4 regions of the Paenibacillus sp. FSL H3-0286 genome follow, and region 1 is predicted to be linked to each of the others. Evidence: riboswitches for the same ligand, from Rfam matches in the RefSeq annotation. Region 1 holds a riboswitch; each other region holds the start of a gene.
What was found. A riboswitch is a leader RNA that binds a small molecule or an ion and turns the genes downstream of it on or off. The one in region 1 is predicted to bind cyclic di-AMP.
Positions count from the first base shown of each region.

Region 2: linked by a shared signal. The riboswitch ahead of MHB37_RS02665 (hypothetical protein) and the one ahead of MHB37_RS10795 (KamA family radical SAM protein) in region 1 are both predicted to bind cyclic di-AMP.
Region 3: linked by a shared signal. The riboswitch ahead of MHB37_RS27040 (alpha/beta fold hydrolase) and the one ahead of MHB37_RS10795 (KamA family radical SAM protein) in region 1 are both predicted to bind cyclic di-AMP.
Region 4: linked by a shared signal. The riboswitch ahead of MHB37_RS00545 (C40 family peptidase) and the one ahead of MHB37_RS10795 (KamA family radical SAM protein) in region 1 are both predicted to bind cyclic di-AMP.

Region 1 is NZ_CP150285.1:2,518,657-2,522,869, forward strand. Features, by position in the region: gene MHB37_RS10785 (DinB family protein) at 1-16, opposite strand, end outside; gene MHB37_RS10790 (helix-turn-helix transcriptional regulator) at 100-1,011, opposite strand; gene MHB37_RS10795 (KamA family radical SAM protein) at 1,145-2,320, opposite strand; cyclic di-AMP (ydaO/yuaA leader) riboswitch at 2,454-2,595, opposite strand; gene MHB37_RS10800 (helix-turn-helix domain-containing protein) at 2,644-4,213, opposite strand, start outside.
Region 2 is NZ_CP150285.1:602,293-606,505, forward strand. Features, by position in the region: gene MHB37_RS02655 (hypothetical protein) at 1-195, opposite strand, end outside; gene MHB37_RS02660 (hypothetical protein) at 210-764, opposite strand; cyclic di-AMP (ydaO/yuaA leader) riboswitch at 833-997, opposite strand; cyclic di-AMP (ydaO/yuaA leader) riboswitch at 1,417-1,606, shown strand; gene MHB37_RS02665 (hypothetical protein) at 1,858-2,274, shown strand; gene kdpF (K(+)-transporting ATPase subunit F) at 2,401-2,478, shown strand; gene kdpA (potassium-transporting ATPase subunit KdpA) at 2,491-4,167, shown strand; gene kdpB (potassium-transporting ATPase subunit KdpB) at 4,184-4,213, shown strand, end outside.
Region 3 is NZ_CP150285.1:6,068,291-6,072,503, forward strand. Features, by position in the region: gene selD (selenide, water dikinase SelD) at 1-939, opposite strand, end outside; gene MHB37_RS27040 (alpha/beta fold hydrolase) at 1,454-2,263, opposite strand; cyclic di-AMP (ydaO/yuaA leader) riboswitch at 2,369-2,555, opposite strand; partial or broken gene MHB37_RS27045 (glyoxalase) at 2,802-2,912, shown strand; gene MHB37_RS27050 (hypothetical protein) at 2,990-3,163, opposite strand; gene MHB37_RS27055 (Nif3-like dinuclear metal center hexameric protein) at 3,248-4,042, opposite strand; gene MHB37_RS27060 (alpha-glucuronidase family glycosyl hydrolase) at 4,067-4,213, opposite strand, start outside.
Region 4 is NZ_CP150285.1:112,816-117,028, reverse strand. Features, by position in the region: gene MHB37_RS00555 (M1 family metallopeptidase) at 1-928, shown strand, start outside; gene MHB37_RS00550 (hypothetical protein) at 940-1,770, shown strand; cyclic di-AMP (ydaO/yuaA leader) riboswitch at 1,989-2,127, shown strand; gene MHB37_RS00545 (C40 family peptidase) at 2,185-2,613, shown strand; cyclic di-AMP (ydaO/yuaA leader) riboswitch at 2,976-3,118, shown strand; gene MHB37_RS00540 (C40 family peptidase) at 3,124-3,615, shown strand; gene MHB37_RS00535 (GNAT family N-acetyltransferase) at 3,805-4,213, shown strand, end outside.

The sequences.
Region 1 (4,213 bases):
CTGGATAATTTGTCATTCGTACATTCTCCTTTTGAATGGTCATGGATTTGTTTTTTGTTACTGTAGTTAATATAAAAGAAGAAGTATGACATCAGACTGTCATACTTCTTCATAAAGTTTGAGTGTGTTTTGAAGCTGCTCTTTTAAAATACCTCGCAATGCAGGGGGTTCGAGGACTTCGGCGCCGCTGCCAAAACTCAGCAGAATGGACCAAAGCCAACGTGCTTCCAATGGCTTATACACAGGAATTCGCATCGTCATGCTTTTATCGGAATGAAATTCCTTGTCGACTTGATGAAACTGATCCAAAGCTTCTGCCAAAGCCTCAGGGCCTACCCGGATCACTATTTCCTCCACCTGATCTGCCCCGTTTGAACAGCCAGCCTCTTTGGGTAACTCATGTTGCGAATGAAAGGTATCCTGCGTCAGGAACAAATTCAGCATCCGGGAAAGTCGGAACTCCCGATAGTCCTGCCGTGTCCGGCAATAACCATAGATGTACCAGTTGCTATATTTAAAATGAAGCTTTACTGGTTCCATTTCACGGGTTGTACGTTCATTTTTTACACTGATGTAATCAAAACGGACAACATTTCGTTCCGATATAGCCGCACGTAAAAGAGGAAGTGCGTCAGGATCCGTACGCCGGGTTTCAAGATCCACCGCGAGACTAGAGGTCTGTGGCTCCGTTCCAATCGTTTGCAGCCGTTCAATGGTTCCTTGCGTATGCTCATCTTCAAACACGGAAGAAAGACTGTTAAGTACAGTAATCAGAGAAGTGACATCATACGAACGGAGCAGGCTTTTATCCATTTTATATCCGTCCATGATGCCATATCCACCTTTAGTACCCTGATACGATACGACCGGGATGCCAGCGGCACAAATCACATCGATATCCCTATAGATTGTTCGCTGGGAAACCTGAAACTCTTCAGCCAGCTTGGAGGCAGATAAAACTTCGTGGTTCAATAGCTTGTAGATCATAGAAATCAATCGTTCCAATTTCATGTGTGCATTCCCACCCATTAGTCCATTTCGTGTTACAGCGTGATTATATCATAGATTTTTTCGGGCTAATTTTGGGAGGGAGGAGTTTTGTTGTTGGCGATGAAGAAATATCCTATGACAGAGTCGATTAAATCTATTTACAGATTAAATCCGCAGGCTCGCCTGATAAATCATTAACAGAAATAATAGCATCGTTTTTTTTCACAGGTGGGGTCCAATATTGCTCATTCCCAGGCAGGTCATCGAACCATTCGGCGTCCTTTGGACAATCTAGAATCATAAATTTTCCGTATTCCTGATCTCTGGATTGATGGTATTTGAGATAGGCTTTTCCGTTATCAATGGCGAGAATTTCTATTTTTCCTGAGGTGTGGCTCATGGATAAGCGTACTCTTTTGCCAAGTCCTGAGGTTCTGGCTTTGGCTTCTTCTACAATTTGATAGACTTGCTCGAGCGGTAATACGAAATCTCGGTTTCCGGCTACGGGCCGGTTCACAAAGAAGTAGTAGGGTGTAACGCCAGCCCATGAAAGCCGGTCCAGTAGTTCCCCTAAAATAACGGGATCATCGTTGATGCCTTTGAGGATGGGGGTCTGATTTACGACAATTGCCCCTGCGTTGTGGAGAGCTTTAAATGCTTTTTTGGCTTCAGGTGTGATTTCACGAGGATGATTGATGTGCGCCATAACATAGATTCGTTTGTCTTCGGTAGAGTAAGTACGAATCAGCTCCAGCAGCTCTTCGTCTTCAGAGATCCGCATCGGATTAAATACGGGAATTTTGGAACCCAGTCTAATAATCTTAACATGCTCAATGCTTCTTAGATTTTCAATAATGGATCTTAGCTTCGGTGTGGAGAGAATTAAACTGTCCCCGCCCGTAAGAAGTACGTTGTTAATCTCCGGATTATTTGCGATATACTCCAAGCCCGGAGAGACATCAGCCATCGCCTCTTTCACGTCATTTCGGAACAGACGCTTACGGAAACAGTAGCGGCAATAAGCCCCGCAGACCTCGGATACAATCAGTAGTGCAGTGGTTCTATACTTGTGCTGACAACCAGGTACCACATAATTCGTGTCCTCATCGGAGGCGTCCCAGCGCCCATACTCCAGCAGTTCACCTTCGTTAGGAATAACCAGCTTACGGATGGGATCATTTGGATCATCCCAGTTAATTAAAGACAGATAGTAGTCATTTACACGAAAAACAAATTTGTCCGTAATTTCTTTCAGATTCTCTTTTTCCAGCTCAGACAACATAGCTATTTTGTTAATATCCGTGAAGTACTTTACCTTTTGCACGTACATCTCTCCTTTGTCTCGTAGTGTGAGAAATGAGGGAGCCTTAGTGTCAAAGGCCAATCTACTGCCAGCAGGGTCCAAAAAAGCACAAAAAGAGACCCTTAGCAAGGGTCTCTGGTTATGTAAATAACATGAAAAGCAGACCCATCCACTGCTGACGAGGTTAGCTGACGGACTCGGGTAAGATGGTACCCTACATTCTAATGCTCAATGATTCGCCCCAATTAACTGGTTCCCCCGCTTTTCAACTGTAAAAGTTGGAAATTAAGCGTAGATAAAGTATACCCTATCAAGTTTTGAAAAGTCAAAAGAGAATCCTAGATTCACTTTCAATTGCTAGCGCTACTTCCGCCGAGTAGTTTAGGCAACAGCGTTAGCAGCTTCTCCCGGGTTAACGCATCACTAGAGTTCCATTTGCTTCCGTCGAGCAGATAAACATGTCCTTGACGTACTGCCGGGAGATTGTTCCAAAGTGAACTGTCTAGTAATCGTTCCATCGCAGCTCGCGAGTCTTTGCGTTCCGGAATGAGCATGAAGATATGATCTCCGGCGTAGGCAGGCAGTCGTGTTGGATCAACTTCGGCGAACCCTAACTCTTCGTCCAATATGGCCTGGATCTCTTCGGTCGGTTGTAATCCACATGGGGCATAAAGCGCAGTGGAGAATCCGGACATTCCCATAGCATACAGATGATCTCCATGATCATAGACCAAAGCAGAGGCGGTTTCTCCAACTTGGAGGGTTGTCGTGTAAAGCTGCTGCCACATGGCAGCGTTTTTGATTGTGAATGACTCCAGCCATGCTTCGGCTTCGCGCTGTTTACCTAGCCAACTGCCTAGTGTCCGCATTCGTTTGTCGAGAGATGCAAATGAATCAAAGGTGAGTGTCGGAGCGATACCAGAAACTGCTCTGTAGGCTCTTTCATCACTATTTGCCAAAATGATCAAATCTGGGTTTAGGGAAGCGGTCAACTGCGGGTCCAGTGGAAACCCGACGTTGGCGAGCTTCTTAAGCCGATGTTTATAGACGCTGTTCCGGGCGAACGCTTCATCTCCACCGATAGGCTTTACGCCTAACGCGAGAAGGTCGCCAAGTGTTTCGCCATGATAGACAATACGTTTCGCTCGCTCTGGAATCTCCACCTCATGACCCGTCCAATCCTTGACGGTAAGCTTACGACCTTTCTGATGTGCATATTGTCCGGGTGTAACTCCGGTTTTTTGCCGAAAGCGGCGGCTGAAATAGTATTCGTCCGAGAAGCCGACCAGTCTGGCGATTTCCCGCAGTGGTTCAGTCGATTCCTGCAGGAATCGTTTGGAATGATTAATGCGCAGATCCGTCAGGTATTCAAGCGGCTTTTTACCCGTAAGCTGCTGAAAAATCGGTGTATATTGCCAGATTGATATTCCCGCCAGTTCAGCTAACTGCTTCACGGTGATACTCTCTGTATAATGCTCCTGAATGAATGTTATGGTCTTTTCTACGGATTCCGTAGGACTTGGCAGGTGTTTGGAAGGGTAATTATGCTCAAAAAGTAGCAGCAGCAATTCTTGGAATTTTAATTGTCGCTTGAATTGTTGTACATCATCGGTGTTATTCCTGTTCATGAGCAGGTCTTCGACTAGTCGGATTACCTTGGTGAACGGGTGCACAATTAACTCCCGTCTGCCGGAAAGCAGCTCTCCAGAATATCGTTTAGGATGCTCGGTTGTATAGATTGCTGTAAAGGTGATGAGGTAATAATACAACGTCAGCTCCTGGTTGTTCGTACTATAGGAGATTCCAGGAGATAGTAGATAACATTTATCCGTACTTAGTATCACGCTTTGATCATCGAGGTTCAATTGTCCGTTCCCTCCAGTAAATATGAGAAGGGTATAGTCCTGGGTTGTACGCGTT
Region 2 (4,213 bases), 1.9 Mb from region 1:
AAAAGAACTCCATTTAATGAGATCGAAATTTTTGGTGTTGGCAGAGATCAGACAAGCCCCCCAGCTGCAACCTCCCTTACAGGTGAGTTTTAGAATACCATAACGGCAGCCTTCAGCCCCTTCCATTCCATAGTGGATAGGCTCGGGTTCATCCAATACAAATACTTCAATGCGGGATAGTCTGCGCTGGTCCATAGTAGGGTTCCTCCTTAGATTTCCAAAAGCTTTAAGTCTACATGATGAGTGACACTAGCCTTTTCTACACAAGCGAGCATTTCCATTTTATTCTCACAGACTGCGGTATGCTCTAGCCATAGTCGGAACTTCTCTTTCCGTATAACAGATAGATGTAAGGGAAAGGTGCTGCGGGATCTCAAGACATACCAACCGGCGCTTACATCTTTCCAAGGCTCCTTGAAGGCTGTAAACCACGGGAGTTTTTGGTGTGATGACCAATCCTGCTGCTGCTGTTGTTCTCGAATTTTTTTATATATCTCATATACAATCTTAGAGTCTAAACAGTCTTTACAAGAAGAAGGTGTGCTGAACTGGCGAAGGGCTTGGATCTGGTTCTGGCCAAATGCATAGCCTACAATGTACCTGTGATTATGTTCTTCGAACCACAAGGCCCCGAAACAAACGTAATTTAGACTTATCGGCTCAAGCAGCCCTTGATGTATCCCTAAATAATAGTGCTTCAAAACATTCACCCCATCCAGCGTGCTATCACCTAATAAGCTCAGGTAACGCAAAAACCGCAGCAAGAGGAGGACCTCTGCTGCGGTTTTGGATTACAGGCAGATATACCTGGGCCAAAGCGTGGCGGATCAAGGGTCTCTCTCTTTACGCTTACGAGGTTAGCTGTCGGATTCGGACGGTGAGAGTCGCCCTACCTATTGAGACTTATGCAGTCTCCTTTGGATTCACCCCAAGTAGGCCAGGTGGCCTGATGGTTCCCCCGTTCCCTGCGAATGCAGGAACTCAGCGTTGATTGTTTTTCATGAATTAGATTCAACCCGAATCATACTCTTTTCAAGATTTTCTGTAAAAAACGGAAAATGTTCTTTTAGAGCAATTTTAACCATATCCTGCCGACTACGACTGAAAAACGAGGTAAATAGGTATTTATGGCGTGTTATCGCGCCTCTTTCTCGCTCAGCCTCAGCTTCTTGCGTTTCTACCTATAATGGGAATTTGCAGTATTTTCGCTCTAAAAAGGTGAATAAAATCACATGGGTTATAGATAGCGATTAAACGCTCCAAACTCGAGTAAACAAGAGATATAGAGAGATTAGATATCAAGTAAGCGCTATCTAATGGGAAAATAGTTTTTAATTTGCATTATTTTGGCATCATTCAGGTTTTACAAGTCTTCGTGCATAAGAGTATGATTACTCCTGTTTCAACGACAATCGAATATTTGATCCGCTTAATTTCCGGTAAGGAAAGCGGGGGAACCAACAATCGGCAGCCGATGTGAGAGTCGGAAGCCGATTATGGGGTGAATCCTGTAGAGGGTGTGAGTGAGCTCGCATCTATACAGGTAGGGCGACTCTCACCGCCCGAATCCGACAGCTAACCTCGTAAGCGTATGGAGAGAGGATGAGTGCAATGTGACCGCTAGCGAGCCACAGAGGAGATCCTTTGTGGCTTTTTGCTGTGCTCTTAGAAGCAAAGCATTTATGGAGGCCTCCCCTAAGAGGTCGCTAAATTCATCATTAGCGGTATTTGTAAGGCAGCGTCTAATGACGTGACACAACCGAGCTTTAGGTTGTGCCCGAAAATGACGATAGGTCAACATCCTTTCGGAGATTTTCGTTGCCTCCTTGTTGTAAATGAGCAGGAGGAGAAAAAAAGATGACGGATCAGAATGAATATGTGCTTGTATGTGCGCCTACAAAGGCGGGAGAACATTTCATTAAACTTCTGAAGTTCAGGGGTATTAAGATGGCGGGATTAACCAACAATGTGGCTGAGAAAGCTTTACTTGAGGAGCTCGGGATTGAGCAGGTTATTCTAGTGGATACCCGCCATCAGAGCACTTGGTTTCGCCCATCGTTCCCGGTAGGCAGGGTATATCTGTTTGAGAGCAGCTTTCCGCTTTGCTGCCGCTATATTCAGATGTGCCGTACCTGGACGACACAGCCGATTTTTGTGATTACAAGTTCAATAAATCCTAGATTGGTCTATAAAAGACTTGGTGCGAGCTATGTAATCTATTCCCATAGTGGTGATGCTGATTTTCTAATCGATAGATCACCTCATCAAGGATAATGGAAGGAGTGCGGAAGATATGATGGATCTGTATATGGTGGCTTCGTTAGCTGTAATTTACGGGTTATTTTATGGCTTTATGCGCTGGTGCGCAGGTGTAGTTGAGGATACGGGGAGGGATAAGCTGTGATTCTAGTAATCGCTGTTACCCTACTGTTGTTTATATATCTGGTTTACGCGTTGATTCATCCTGAGAAATTTTAAGGAGGGGCATTCATGGGCATTTTGCAAATAGTCGTCGTAATTGTAATTCTCATCTTGCTGGTCAAGCCGATGGGAACGTATTTATATCATGTATTTTCTAACGAACCGAATCGTACGGATCGCTGGTTTGCAGGCACAGAGAAAGGTATTTATAAGCTGATCGGCCTGAAAAAACGGGACGGAATGTCCTGGAAGAAGTATGCACTCAGCTTTGTTTTAACTAATATCGTACTGGTTGCTTTCAGTTATATTTTTCTAAGATTACAGCGGGGATTGCCGCTGAACCCGAATGGAATTGCCGATATGGAACAGACGCTTTCATTCAATACGGTGATCAGCTTTATGACCAATACGAACCTGCAGCATTATAGCGGGGAGACGGGACTATCGTATTTTTCACAAATGGCAGTCATCACGATGATGATGTTCACGTCTGCAGCGAGCGGATTTTCTGTTGCGGTTGCTTTTGTCAGAGGGATTACAGGACAGAAATCAGTCGGGAACTTTTTCGAGGACTTCGTAAAAGCACATATTCGTGTATTCATTCCATTAGCTCTGCTAGTTTCATTGGTGCTGGTAGGATTGCATGTGCCACAAACGCTCAAGCCATCGCTTGAGGTCACTACACTCGAAGGGCAGACGCAACAAATCGCTATCGGTCCAGTCGCTTCTTTGGAATCAATTAAACACTTAGGTACGAATGGTGGCGGCTTCTTCGGAGCCAATTCAGCGCATCCTTTTGAGAACCCTAATCCACTTACGAACGTTCTGGAGATTCTCTCTATGTGGATGCTGCCAGCCTCTCTGCCATATATGTACGGATTGTTCGCTAAGAACAAACGTCAGGGCTGGGTGATTTTCACAGCAATGATGACCTTGTTCGTACTACTGCTGGGATTGAATTATTATGCGGAAACCAAAGGCAATCCAGCTATCAATGCGCTGGGGATCGAGTCTTCGCAAGGCAGCATGGAAGGTAAAGAGGTACGTTTTGGTATCCCGCAATCTTCGCTGTTCACTTCGGTAACAACGGCAGCTACGACAGGTAGTGTTAACAATATGCATGATACGCTGACACCGCTGGGTGGCATTACCCCTCTGGCCCTAATGATGCTCAACAACGTCTTCGGGGGAAAAGGTGTCGGACTAATCAATATGCTGATGTATGCCATCATGGGTGTCTTCTTATGTGGACTAATGGTTGGCAGAACACCAGAGTTTCTCGGGCGAAAGATAGAAGCCAAGGAGATGAAGCTAATTGCGATTGCTATCCTTGTGCATCCGTTCATTATCCTTGTACCAACAGCAGGTGCGTTCTTAACGGACTTGGGCAACGGTGCCATCACGAATCCCGGATTCCATGGACTTAGCCAAGTGTTATATGAATATGTCTCTTCTGCCGCGAACAATGGTTCAGGATTTGAAGGGCTTGCGGACAACACCACCTTTTGGAATGTTACAACCGGGATCGTAATGCTGCTTGGCCGTTATGTCTCTATAATCGCGATGCTGGCAGTTGCAGGCTCACTGATCCAGAAGAAGCCAGTTCCTGAGACGATTGGCACATTCCGCACAGACAATGGTCTGTTCACCGGAATTCTGATTGGTACCGTTGTAATTATCGGGGCTCTGACGTTTCTGCCAGTCATTGTGCTCGGCCCGATTGCAGAATATTTGACCTTACGGTAGGAAGAGGGAGAACAAGATGAGTACTGTAAAAAGAAAAAAGCTGCTG
Region 3 (4,213 bases), 3.5 Mb from region 1:
AGAGATCAGCAATCCGCCAGAAGTCACAGCGTCACATAGAATATAGCGGCTTAGTTGGTCCATCTCTTCCGGATAAAGAATGCTGCCTTCCAGATGGGCAAAGTTATTCTTAGTGCCTCCTGGAACAAATCCCTGTTCCGCAAGCTCTCTTACTCTTGGCAGCATAGGTACATCGCCTTGACGAATGATCAGGCCCGTGCCGCTCCCTTTAGCCATTTCCGAGGCATGTCCCAGTAGCCCAAATCCGGTAACATCTGTACAAGCATGTACATCATAAGGCTCCATGATTTCAGCCGCTTTTTTATTCAAAGTAGACATTACTGTCGTAAGGCGTGTGGTTTCTTCAGGAGATAGCTGATCCTTTTTAATGGAAGTTGTTAAGATCCCCACACCGATAGGCTTCGTTAGAACCAGCTTGTCTCCCACCTTGGCGCCCGCATTCGTTCTTACTTTGTCAGGATGCACAAGGCCCGTAACGGCCAATCCGAATTTGGGCTCTTTATCGTCGATGGAATGTCCGCCCACAAGAGTAGCTCCTGCTTCCTGTACTTTATCCGCTGCACCGCGCAAAATGTCACCGAGAATGCTTTTATCTAAAACAGAAATAGGGAAGGCCACAATATTAAGCACCGTAAGCGGCTTTCCACCCATCGCATAAATATCGCTTAATGCATTGGCTGCTGCAATTTGACCAAATGAATAGGGATCATCCACGATCGGCGTGAAAAAATCAACAGTTTGCACTAACGCTAATTCATCACTTAAACGGTACACCCCTGCATCATCACTAGTGTCCAGACCTACAAGTAGATCCGGGTTAGGAACAGTTGGTGGCAGACTGCGAATAACCTGCATGAGATCAGCGGGACCGATTTTGCAGCCGCAGCCCCCTTTTGAAGATAATGAAGTCAGTTTTATAGTTTCAGCTTGAGACATCATGACTCAGCTCCTTTAGTATGAATTATCTTAATCTTACACGAGTAGATCGCATTGTACAAAATGCAAGAGTAGCAGATGTGCTGCTTGTTACGCCTTCCTCTATACACTTACCATCACTACTTAGGTCTACCGTTCTTTCCCACGTCGGGTGAGCTATATTTGATGCTGTGGTAGGGTGGGTCATTAAGTGGCGTTCTAGGTACAAAATGCTTGTAAATGTTCAACATCCATCGGTTAGTAAAATAACAAGGCTGGCTCATTCGTAGATTTTACTACTGATAAGCCAGCCTTTAGTTGGATGTCCATTATATTAGGGAAATCCTCCCTAAAAACATCCTATTATTAGGGAAGTTTTCCCTAATCCATGTTCTAGGAGCCATAATCTCCTTCACTTTAGGGAGAATTCCCCTAAAGTTCAACCCAAAAGGACGTCCCATAGCCAGCTCGTGCTCCCTGGCTATGGGACGTCTTTTTTCTCACTTAAACGCTTCGCTTGTGAAGGTCTCCCAATAGATCAGCTAATCTGCTGACTGCCCTGCTGCTTCTCTAAGAAACGCTGAAGAATCGCATTGAATTGCTCCGGCTGGCACAGATTACTTGGATCTAATGCGTTCGGAATAATCGCCAACTGCGCCTGCGGCAGCTGAGACACCATTTCCTTCATACAATTCACTCCAAATTCATTAAAGTCCCCCACAATACATAATGCAGGACGTTTAAAAGCCTTTAAACATCTGGTGTAATCAACATGGCTCGTAGCCAGCCTTTGCCGATATAACTCCCGGGGGCGTTTGTCCAGCAGTCCTCTTCTAATCTCATTGTAGGCCAGACTCCAGCGCTCTCGGTACATCATCCGAATCGAAGGCAACACCAGCTCGCTTGGGAGATAATACATTAGTAAACTGCAATATGCTGCCATAGTTTGTATTTTCCCTACTATTGTTGATCCGTGAGTCCTACAAAAGCTATCCGCGACCACAATTGCTTTTACACGCTCAGGATATTGTTTGGCAATATGCTGAACGACTAAGCCACCATAGGCGATTCCTACAAAAACTGCTTCACGGATACCTAGGTCATTCAACAGCATAATCAGATCCAGACATTGCGTCTCAATAATCTCATGTGGGGCCTCCAGCAGTTTACCAGACTTGCCATTCCCCCGTAAATCGCACAAAATCACTTTATATTTATCGGAAAAATACTCCAGCTGTGGTTTGAACATACTGTGTGTTAATCCATGTCCATGGATAAACACAACCGGAGTGCCAGTTCCATTGATTTCATAATAGAGCGAAGTTCCGTTCAGTTTAGCGATAGGCAAAGGTAACACCTCTTTCATAATAAATTCTACGACTATATCTGCTTAAAAACGCAGCAAAAAACCACAGAGGGATTCTCTGTGGCTATTCATCACTAAACACGCCATTCATCCTCTCTCCATACGCTTACGAGGTTAGCTGTCGGATTCGGGCAGTGAGAGTTGCCCTACCTGCAGGGATGCATATTATGCACCCGGAACAGGATTCACCCCATAACCAGTGCCGACTCTCACATCGGCTGCCAGTTGTTGGTTCCCCCGCTTTCCAGAAACGGAAATTAAGCGGATTGCTTATGTAATTGTAAATTTAAGATAATTCTCAGTTCTGAGATGAATCATACTCTTGTAAGGTTTTCTTGTAAAGGAGGGCTCTGGTCAAAATAATGTTGAAAGCAATGCTTTTCATTTCATATTAAGCATACTCTTCATTTTCTCTTTCTTTTGCTCTTGTTTACTCGTTTTCTTAAGAAAAACAGCTCTGAAGCAAGCGAAAAAGGGGGTGATTCACCAGTACTTTCCTATTTAATAAGAAACGACAATCTTCAATACCAATATTGGGCCAGTTTCTGTACCTTGGGGTGTTCGTCGTTTCTATGTCCCCGATCCGTTTGGCAAGCTTGTTAATATTATTTCACATGAACAGCACGAATGATTTCATAAAAAAGAAAAAAGCTAAGCAGAATCAGAGATCTCCCCCTGTCCACTTAGCTTCCTTTTACAATACTATGGCTACAAAAGATCGGCGTTTTTCAATGCATGCTCCCAGCTTGGAAAAAAGAACAGCGCACTTCTCATAAGCTCTGGGTCGCTTTGCTTCACTTGTTTTTTACTGATCGAGCTTCCGTCGCTTTGCAGCTTTTTGATGCGACTTAATACTTCATCAGCCTCCAAAGGAATTTCCATTGAAACACTCCTTTCTCAGTGACCTGTTTCCCTTCATTTTCTCCATAATATGTTTATTTATTCCGTACTCTTAATTTCCCCAGATTAAACCATCTGATAGATGGGTTGTTCAGCAATGAACCGGGTAGGAAGCATGGGATATTTGTCTGCTAAGATTTCAGCTAAATATTTCATCCCCGGTGCTTCACTCTCCGCATGACCTAACATGATGAGCGCTTTAGATCTGCCTTGGTGCCCTGCATCCCGCACATATTCCGGAGTCTCCCACTCTGGTCCCTCTCCAGCGATAATTAAATCAAGATTGTGATCATTAAAAAGCGGAATAGCCATCATCCCGCCTCCTCTGTAACCTACTAATATCCCTACGCGTTTGCAGGACAGAGACAGGTCACCAGCAGCGCGTACATAAGAGATGCCTAGCTTACTTTTAATATACTGAGCAGCTTCCATTACAGTCATAGCAGGAATAGTGAGAATCGTAGCAGCCGCTTGCTGCTCTTCCACATAGTCTGACCAATCCAGCTCTCGCAGCAAGCCCATCATAATCCCATCCGGCTCTTGCCGATGCCAATAATCATGATAACGAAAAATAGCTATTGGGGAATGTTCGATCAGACTTTTTTTCGCATGATAAACCGGATCACCTTCTAACCACTCGCTCGCTGCATGATGGCTATAAAATACACCTTCATGCGTGATCAGCAAATTGGCTCCTAACGCTATTGCTTGCTCCACAATATTTTGTGTGGCAGAGAAGGCCGTAATAATCCCTGTGACTTCAGTTTCCGGTTCCCCTGGGTTCAGAATATCCACAGTCCCTTCTACCTGTTCCACAGTTCCCATTAAATCTTTCAAAATCGCTCTAATCGTGAGGCTCACTATCATCATCCCTCGAATCGAAATCTAATAAATCTTTCTGCCTTTAAGATCCTCAATTCCGCTCTTGCGGTAAAAATACGTATTGATCCGATCTCTCCATTCCTGCGCATGCTCTGCTTGCTCTTCAAGACGTTGCTTCACTTGCACATACAATCCACTCTCCATGCTGCC
Region 4 (4,213 bases), 2.4 Mb from region 1:
TTATCCCTACTCTACGCTGTCTATAATCGTCCCACCTAAGGAGGGAAACGGCGCGGGAGGAATGGAATATCCTACCCTTATTACAGCCTTTGGGGCCGCGGATTCTTCTCCAGATACCTCACTTGAAAGAACCGTCATTCATGAGATCGGCCATCAATACTTCTACGGTATGGTAGCCAGCAATGAATTCGAGGAGGCCTGGCTGGATGAAAGCTTTACTTCCTATGCCGAAGACAGACTTATGGAACAAGAATACGGTATCAAGTCTAATTTGCCTTTACAGGCCAGCCTGGTGACTATACCTGAGCCGTTAAATCTGGAAACGTGGAAATATGCAGGGGCGGATTCCTATAGCCGAAATGTTTATATCCGCGGCAAGCTTGTACTTAAAGATATCGAACGCCAGGTAGGTACCAAAGCAATGAACAGCATCATGTCCTCCTACGCTCGTAAGTTCCGTTTCCAGCATCCCGCTACGTCAGATTTTCAGAAAGTCGTTGAGAAGGTAACCAAAAAATCATGGCAGGCATATTTCAATGATTACATTTATGGTGATGGTGCGCCTGACTTCTCAGTAGATACGATTACTTTTAAAAAAAATAACAGCGGCGATGCTCAAAGCTACGAATCATTAGTGAAGATTTCAAACAAAGGGACCCATTACGTTGATGTTCCTGTGAAATTCACATTCGCCGACAGCTCTTCGGTGCAGCGGGTCTGGAACGGTGAAGGAGCAGAGACTACGTTTCAATTGTTAAGCGATAAGCCTCTTCTCTCTGCTGAGATTGACCCTGAGCATTCCATCTTATTGGAGAGCAAACATTTAAACAACTTTAGGCTGGCGGAAATAGAGCCCAAGACGCTCTCTCGCTGGACGTTAAGTGTAACTAAACTACTTGAAACCGTGCTCGGAACTCTTGTCTGGTGAGGTGAATGATTGTGAGAACATCGATAACCCGCGGCTGGCAAAGCATGAAGGAGCAATTTTATATTTTAATTCTGCTCTTCATCTACCGACTGCTCTGGGGCTACTTTATGTATGGTTTCATCCGATCTGCTATTATTCCAATTCTACTGCGCTATCCAGATAAAGACGCCGGCGGCAGCGGTATGGGCAGACTGTTGTATTATATCGAGGGACAGTTCAGCTTGAATACTGACCCTGCGATACGCACTTGGTTATGGATGCTTCTAGGACTTGTTGTCTTGCGACTTCTGCTTTCTCCTTTCATAAGGGCAGGATTGCTGCATGAGCTGCACCAGGAGCGAAAGGGCGAGCGCGGGCTGTTCTTTTTCCCCGGCATGAAGATCTATGGACTACCTGTCTTAGTCTTTAGCCTAATCGAATGGGTGCTGACCCTGCTGCCGCTTTACTGGCTTGCTCCAAAAATGTACGGGCTGTTCTTATCCTCTTTGTTTAACTACACTTTGTTACTTCATTTAGTACCATACGTATTGGCATGGCTTATATATATTTTTATCGTGCACCTGTTTCTTCTATATATGCAGTTTGGTTACACCGGCGGTACAGGAATGTTCTCCTCACTGTTCATCTGCTTGCGGTCACTGATTCCTGCTATAGGTGTTTCCATTGTACTTGGTGCGGGAGGCTTGCTCTTACTGCTAGTGTGCGGACTGACGGGTCTGTTCTGTCCCGGCCTGCCGGCACTTATAATACGGCAAATCTCACCACTACCTTCTACGCTCTTAAAAATGTGGGGAATCTCTGCACAATATCATCTATGGTGTAGCAAAGCATTTCCACAATAAATTAACCTTATTTGACATAATAAAAAGGTCCCAATTCCTGTATTCAGGAGCTGGGACTTTTTCTCATTACGGATAACTTAAGAGTATTTGCAAAATCATAAAAGCTCTGTTACAATAAGTCCTGTGCTATTAGTAACAATTTTGTAATCAATTGAAACGATTCCTACATAACTAAATGTATTTATCGTAAGTGTAACTGTCGAAACGTCATTCTCTTGGTGCTTAACACGCCTAATTCCTTTGCACCGGGAAGTGGGGGAACCATATTTTGGGTGAATTGATCTCGCTTTACAGGGATCATAGGGAATCTTCTACCGAACCCTTAAGCTAACCTCGCAGGCCTTGGAAGGAGTACATCTTTTGAAAAGACATAATTTAAGAAAAAAATGCGTCGCTGCGGCGCTAGGACTTGTAATGGCATTATCTATTGGTGGAGGAAGCGCCTTTGCCGACTCTAAGATGGACACTGTAATCTCAAAGACTATTGGAGTTGCCTATAAAACCGGAGGTACAAGCACTGCCGGATTTGATTGCTCTGGATTTACAAAATATGTATTCAAGAATGTGGGTCTTACTTTACCTCGTACATCAAAAGCTCAATATAGCGTTGGAACTGCTGTATCCAAAAGCAATCTGCGTTCTGGTGATCTAGTGTTCTTTAACACACTTGGCAATGGAGTATCCCATGTCGGCATTTATGTTGGAAACGGAAAATTCGCACAATCGTCCTCTTCGCGTGGAGTGACCATCACTTCACTCAGTCAGGCCTACTGGGCCAATCGTTATGTTGGCGCTAAAAGAGTAATGAGTACTTCAGCTTATCAAGCTGTAGCCTTCGATTGAAACCTTCCTCACAACTATAACCTCATAATTACAACTATATGAACCTGAATCTGATTATTCCCGTAATCAAATTCGGGTTTTTCTTTTTTCCATAATATATTTTTACACTAATAGAGCCCAATTGAAACATGTTTATTTGATAAAAATTGCAATTATATTAAAAATTAGGTCATTATTAACGCTTACATATGCCTTTCTACCGTAAAAATGCCAATTTTTCTGCATTAATATGTTAAAAACGATTGCCAAGCGGCTTTCTGTTTGTTACAATTAGCGCAGTGAGATTTTAGTAACATTTTTGTAATCATTAAGTTGTTATTTACAAAGGTTTTGTCATGTATTGATTACAAGCTAATCCTAATCAACAGTATGAGCCGAGTTTCCTAACTATTAGGAAAACGGGGGAACCAACTTTGGGTGAATTGACCTCCATTATATAGAGGGGTCATAGGGGACCTTCAACCGAACCCTTAAGCTAACCTCGTAGGCATTTGGAAGGGGTATACACTTTTGAAGAAGAAGTTAGCAGCAGCAGTACTAAGCTTTTCCATCATCCTCACCATCGGAGCAGGAAGCGCTTTCGCAGATTCCAAAATGGATAAAGTGATTGACAAGGCCATCGGTACTAAATACGTATCCGGCGGTATATCCACTAACGGATTTGATTGCTCCGGATTTACAATGTATGTGTTTGATAAGATTGGCATTAACCTTCCACACCAATCAGGTTCCCAATATCAAATGGGCACAGCAATCTCCCGTGATGATATAAGAGCCGGAGATCTTGTATTCTTCAATACAAGTGGCAAAGGTGTCTCCCATGTCGGCATTTATGTCGGTGAAGGTAAGTTCGCACACGCTTCTACCTCACGCGGTGTTACGATTAGCTCTCTGAGTGATAGCTACTACGTGAAACGCTACGTTGGTGCCAAGCGCATTATGAGCACAGACGCTTATCAATCGGTTGCTGCTGAATCGGAAGACAATGATGATGTGCAATAAGTAACGTACATAGGCTCTTTTCCAAGGTAACTCTTGGAGGAGAGCTTGTTTTTTTGTCTTATTACTTATTTACCCCTCTCATAATTTGTAAAACATTCCTCTCATATAAAGTTTCTGAGTCGAACCTCCCCCATTTTGTATATAATTAGTAATATAGCAATGTCCTCGTGAAAGGAGATCGTTGACTTTATGATAAATCCCTCGGTAACTTTTCATGTTGTTCCTATGGAGGCAATTCACGGAGAAGCTATTTGTAAGTGGAGCTATACGCCCCCATATAATATTTATGGCTGGATGCCGTGGGAGCAGATGCAGGCTCTTGGCATCGAGTTTGGTGATCCGCAGCTCCGGGAGGAACAATATATCTCCATATTAAATGAACAAGAGGTTTTGTGCGGATTCGCACAGTTGTTCCCGATGGAAGGAGTCGTCCGTTTAGGAGTTGGGATGCGCCCCGATCTATGCGGCCATGGTTTAGGCAAACTATTCGTAGATGCCATCGTCCAGACAGCCTTGAGTCGTTATCCTGATCGAGAGATAGATCTAGAAGTCCTGACCTGGAACCAACGCGCCATTCGAACTTATCAAAAATGTGGAT